2 regions of the Vibrio sp. V30_P3S12P165 genome follow, and region 1 is predicted to be linked to the other one. Evidence: predicted binding sites of a transcription regulator. Region 1 holds the regulator's gene; the other holds the start of a gene.

Region 1 (3,217 bases):
TCGTTTTACCCGCCCAGAAATGGATATTGAAATTCGAAAAGCGCGTGAACAAGGTCGCCACATCAGTTATTTTGGCCCACAAGCGAATGATTTTCCCGCGCTACAAGAATTTTTTCGGGAATATGGTAAATCAGGTACGGGTCAAATTCGCCGTTACCTGCATACGTTTGATGAAGCCGTTCCCTATAATCAAATGCCCGGTACCTTTACCCCGTGGCAACAGCTGCCTGAAGATACTGATGTATTGTTTTATGAAGGACTTCATGGCGGAGTTGTCGATGGCGAAATCAATGTTGCGCAGCATGTTGACTTTTTGATAGGCATGGTACCGATTGTCAATTTAGAATGGATTCAAAAATACGTTCGAGATACCCGTGATAGAGGTCATTCGCGAGAAGCGGTCATGGACTCCATCGTTCGCTCAATGGATGATTACCTTAATTACATCACGCCACAATTTTCTCGCACGCACATTAACTTTCAACGTGTTCCAACGGTTGACACTTCTAATCCACTGAACGCCAAAGGCATTCCTAGCTTAGATGAAAGTTTTGTGGTGATTCGACTGCGAGGGATCAAGAATGTCGATTATCCTTATCTATTAGCGATGATAGACGGTTCATTTATGTCTCGCCACAACACCATCGTTGTCCCCGGTGGAAAAATGAGCTTTACCATGGAGTTAATCGTTCGACCACTACTGCAACAGTTGATTGAATCGGGCAAAATTGGTTAATCATTCCGTGCTAATGACGATTACTTTTCATACCGTGATCATGTGCACACTTTTGCTTAGATTATCCGTACTTTGATACGATTAAAATCAAGAAATCGCCTGAGAAAAAGGATACTATTCCATACCGAACACAAGATAGCTTGCAGCAATTAGGAAGTCCTCTTATTCTAGTTAACCCATTAAGGCTTCGCTAAAATATATGGACAGCAGCGAGCATACCCTGCAGAGGAAGTGAGATATTATGGTTCTAGGTAAACCTCAAACCGACCCAACACTAGAGTGGTTTCTTTCACATTGTCATATTCATAAGTACCCTTCTAAAAGCACGCTGATTCATGCGGGCGAAAAGGCAGAAACTTTGTACTACATTGTCAAAGGGTCTGTTGCGGTACTGATTAAAGATGAAGAAGGTAAAGAGATGATTCTTTCTTACCTTAACCAAGGTGATTTCATCGGCGAGCTTGGTTTGTTCGAAGAAGATCAAGAACGTACCGCTTGGGTTCGAGCTAAATCGCCTTGTGAAGTGGCAGAGATCTCATTTAAAAAATTCCGCCAATTGATTCAAGTTAACCCTGATATTCTGATGCGTTTGTCAGGCCAAATGGCCCGTCGTCTGCAAGTCACCAGCCAAAAAGTTGGCGACCTTGCCTTCTTAGACGTGACTGGTCGTATTGCGCAAACGCTTCTCAACCTAGCAAAACAACCTGATGCAATGACTCATCCTGATGGGATGCAAATCAAAATCACTCGTCAGGAAATTGGCCAAATCGTCGGTTGTTCACGTGAAACTGTGGGTCGTATTTTAAAAATGCTGGAAGAGCAAAACTTAATTTCAGCACACGGCAAAACCATTGTCGTTTACGGTACCCGCTAGCGATATTAAATAACAGATGCACAAAGCTACTTTATTCATTTTAAAGTAGCTTTTTATTTGGTCACGACTTTCTATCTGTGCTCTCAAAAATTTTATCGGCAGAAGCGGCAACAAAGCCTTGATAGAGTTGTCCATTTACCATTGGATAACGTTTAGCAAATTCATAAAAACCACCAGGAATCACTTCAACACCTTCGTGAAACGATACTGGCACCTTATCGGCCATGGTCGAGGACTGTTCTAGTAATACTTCTGGGGTTCCTTTCACTTCACCGCCATGTTCGTTAATGGTGAAGCCTGCCTGACGTAAATGGTCATTGACCGCTTTAACCTGATTGAATGCCTTGAGCTGATTCACACTGACCGTAAAGTGATTTGCCCCATAGCCATGAGCCGCTAACCATGCCGCATATTCGCTCTCTTTGGCTAAGATTTGATAATCAGCAAACGAGAGATCCCATAGACGGCCTGCGTAAAGAAAGTCGACATGATCAAAACGAGACGTATCCACTTGAGCCACTAACTTAGCGACTATCGCTTGTAACTCAGCTGAACACGCTTCAACTTTTAATTCACTAATAAACACTTTCGGCTGCTTAGGATCTGAGTGCTCGTAATGCTTAGCGACTAACTTTTTGCTCTCAAACAAATAATCACCACACGCTTGATAACCTAAGGCTAGAAAAGGCTGAGCTAAAGTATTCATGCCCAGCGGTGCGATATTAAAGGTTCGTAAAGCAATATGGTCATTGATTAGCGGAAAACCTTCTTGTAGTAACTGATGCACTTGCTGCGCAGAAGGACAAAGTCGTGTGGTGTAATCAGCCCATAAGGCTTGGAATAATTCATCAACAGTCATAGCGTCTCCTTATTTTTACCCAACCATTTACTCGTTTATAGGATAAGCTCGATCCCAGGCGCTAAAGTCGTGGGCAATTGTGTGCTTTCCCCTTCCATCGAAGCCATAGGATAAGCGCAATAATCTGCCGCATAATACGCACTAGGACGTAAGTTTCCAGAAGCACCGGGGCCACCAAAAGGCGCATCACCACTGGCTCCGGTCAATGGGCGGTTACGGTTGACAATTCCGGCACGAATATGATCGATAAAATAGCGCCACTCTGTATCGTCGGTAGAAATCAGCCCCGCAGACAACCCAAAACGAGTCTGATTCGCAAATGCGACAGCTTGCTCGAACGTCTGATAACGGACCACTTGCAGCAATGGGCCAAAATATTCTTCATCGGGTAAATTATCGATTTCCGTCACATCAAGAATGGCGGGAGTAACAAACGCAAAATGAGTCAACTGAGCCGCCAACAATGGCTTAGCTCCGAGCGAACATAAATGTTTCTGTGCTTGAATCATTGCCCGTGCTGCGGCAACCGAGATTAACGGCCCCATAAAAGGAGCAGGCTCGGCAAACGGTTCATCAATGATTAAATTGGCCGCAGTACTAACCAACTTCGCTAGCAGTCGATCGTCAGATTCATCAGCAGGAAGATACAAGCGACGAGCACAAGTACAACGCTGCCCTGCACTAATAAAGGCAGATTGAATAATAGTATAAACGGTGGCATCAATCTCACCATACTGCTTCGACACCA
Region 2 (3,217 bases), on a different contig from region 1:
AGTCACGCTTTACTAATTCAGAGTGTAGTGCCGCAACCCCATTGACCGCATAAGAGCCCACAACACACAGATTCGCCATACGAACAACGCGATGGAACCCTTCTTCAATAATCGACAATTTTTGCTGCTTAGCGACATCCCCAGGCCATTTAGCGCGAACCTGTTGTAAGAAACGGTGGTTGATTTCGTAAATAATTTCCATGTGGCGAGGTAGTAAACGCTGAATCAAGGATTCACTCCACGTTTCTAACGCTTCGGGTAATAAGGTGTGGTTAGTATAAGCAAACGTTTTTGAACTGATTTCCCATGCAGCTTCCCAGCTCAAATCTCGCTCATCAATTAAAATGCGCATCAGCTCTGGGATCGCGATCGTTGGGTGAGTATCGTTTAATTGAATGGTTTCATGCTTAGGTAAATCTTGCAGTGTCAATCCAGCCGCCTCATGACGACGCAAAATATCACGTACCGATGCTGCACTATGGAAGTACTGTTGCATTAAACGCAGTGTTTTACCTTTTTCATGGTTATCGTTCGGGTAAAGAACTTTCGTGATGTTACCTGCGTCAATTAGTGCATGCTGAGCTTCAAAATAGTTACCATTGTTAAAACTTTCTAACGAGAACGGCGCGATCGCGCGGCATTCCCAAAGACGTAATGGATAAACCGTTTCACTTTGATAGCCAACAATCGGTAAATCCCAAGGCATCGCTTGAACCAACATACCTGGAACCCAACGACGCTTTTCTTTGCCATGGTCGTTATACACCTCAACATGACCATAGAAACCAATTTCTTGCTTCAGTTCTGGACGAGCAACTTCCCAAGGATAACCTTCAACACCGCGCCACGCATCTGGTGCTTCTTGCTGGTGACCATCCTCAAAAGATTGCTTAAATAAGCCGTATTCATAATGCAAACCATATCCAACGGTTGGGTACTCTTGCGCAGCACATGAATCCATAAAACAGGCTGCCAGACGGCCTAAACCACCATTACCTAATGATGGATCGCGTTCTTCTTCTAGAATATCTGTTAAACTTTGACCCAACTCGGCCATCGCATCTGAAATTTGTTCATACAACCCCATACTAATCAGGTTATTACCTGTTAAGCGGCCAATCAAAAATTCCAGTGATAAATAGTTAAGGCTTTTAGCTTTAACGATGCGTTGATCTTGTTCTGTTTCAAGTAGATCAAAGGTGGTTAGCTCAGCTAACGCTCGACCCATTGCTAAGTACCAAGCACGTGCCGAAGCCTGCTCTATCGTGGTCGCATAAGTCGCGGTTAGGTGTCGTTTTACGTTAGCTTGGAATAATGCTTTATCAAAAGCTTTCTGTTGCGTAGGTTTCATCGAGAAATCTCACTTATAGGTTCTAATCCATCTAGGTCATATCCTGCCGCGGCTAACTCAACAAAACATCCTCCTGATCAATTAGCAAATCGGGAGGAGGAGTTAGGGCGTAGAGGGAAGCATCGCTAAATTGCAGTGATCTAGCTCTCATTGATGGGGATTAAATCGCTTTTATAAGTGACATCGATCACGCCAACATTCTAAATTGCGCCAATTATTTTTGCTGGTGGCCTGCTGTAGACTTGATAACTATTTACTCAAAACGTTATTTTAGTCACAAATAATTTTTATATTTTACTTAATTTTCATCATTGTTCGTATGGAACACGTTTAAAACCTTCAATATCACTCAAGCAGAAAGTGATTCAAATCACAATTACGGGGCGTAGTTAATGGGAAACTGTGAATCATGCAGAAAAGCCGCGATCGATCAATAACCTGCTATCCAAACTTCTAGTAACATCTTTGTCACTATGGATAAGCAAACCTTCAATACACGCAATGACGGGACAATACAATGTGGATACCCTCTAAATTAACACGCCCGGGACGGCTACATAATGCGATTGTTCGTCCACGAGTCTTAGAGCTTTTACAGTACGCGCCTTGCTATAAATTAGTTCTTTTTCGTTCACCGGCCGGTTATGGAAAAACTACCATGGCCGCCCAGTGGCTAGCAGACAAACCCAATATCGGCTGGTATAGCATCGATGAAAGTGATAATGATTCATTTCGCTTTATCAATTATTTACTCCAAGCGCTTAATAAAGCGACTCAGCACAGCTGCCCTAATGCCCAGAAACTCGCGGAACGGCGTCAATTTTCGTCATTGCACTCTTTGTTTAGTGAAGTTTTTGCTGAAATGTCCGAATTTCATCAGGAATGTTTTGTGGTGCTTGACGATTATCATCTCATCAATGATGACGATATTCATGAAGCGATGCGATTTTTCCTGAAGCATATGCCCGATAATTTAACATTAGTGGTGACGAGCCGTACCACGCCACCACTAGGTACAGCAAACCTGCGGGTTCGGGATTTAATGATCGAGATCGGTAATGAACTGTTAGCTTTTGATTCAGAGGAAACCACGCGTTTCTTCAATCAACGAGTGGCCGATGGTATTGATGATAAAACGGCCATCAACCTACGTAACTATGTTGAAGGTTGGCCTTCTGCGCTACAACTTATTGCTCTACAAGCTCAACATCAAAAACGTACCTTAGCGCAAACCGCTGAATCGGTTTCCCATTTTAACCATGCCCACCTCTGGGACTACTTGGTTGAGGAGGTTTTTGATTTACTCGATGAGGATACTCGCTATTTTTTGATGCAATGCTCAGTGTTGGATCATTTCAATGATAGTTTAGTTGCAACGCTAACCAAACGAGATGATGCACTAAGCATGATTGAGTCTCTCAACCGTTATGGGTTATTTATCTACCCGCTTGAAGGTGAACATAACTGGTATCGATTCCATAATCTATTTGCAGAATTTCTTGCTCATCAGCGTTTAGCCCGTATCCCTCAACAAGAGCAAGAACTGCATCGCTCTGCCGCCCAAGCATGGCTTGAAGCCTCCACGCCTCACCAAGCATTACGCCATGCCAACCTAGCACAAGACACCGAGCTACTGGCTAACATCTTAGCCCAGTATGGCTGGAAAATGTTTAACCAAGGCGAGCTTAAGGTACTTGAATCTGCGATTAACTTACTCTCACCTAATCAGCTTTACCAAGAACCCAAATTGTGTCTATTGCAAGCATGGCTAGCACAAAGTCAGCATCGTTATGACGTTGTCGGTGACATGTTGGCGAAAGCAAAAAAAGAGATGCAAGCACTCAATGTTGAACTCAGTAGTAAACA

Evidence for each region. Region 1 encodes CRP, which controls carbon source genes, mostly activating them, when cyclic AMP is high. Its sites were predicted from a motif close to TGTGANNNNNNTCACA; they were not measured.
Region 2: a site for CRP is predicted at 1,486-1,501, ahead of CAG57_RS05440 (glycogen/starch/alpha-glucan phosphorylase). Genes of this name have one in related genera too.

The regions. Positions count from the first base shown of each region.
Region 1 is NZ_WXWH01000055.1:98,489-101,705, forward strand. Features, by position in the region: gene CAG57_RS11405 (phosphoribulokinase) at 1-736, shown strand, start outside; gene crp (cAMP-activated global transcriptional regulator CRP) at 978-1,610, shown strand; gene CAG57_RS11415 (DUF1338 domain-containing protein) at 1,672-2,469, opposite strand; gene astD (succinylglutamate-semialdehyde dehydrogenase) at 2,505-3,217, opposite strand, start outside.
Region 2 is NZ_WXWH01000025.1:26,560-29,776, forward strand. Features, by position in the region: gene CAG57_RS05440 (glycogen/starch/alpha-glucan phosphorylase) at 1-1,351, opposite strand, end outside; gene malT (HTH-type transcriptional regulator MalT) at 1,869-3,217, shown strand, end outside.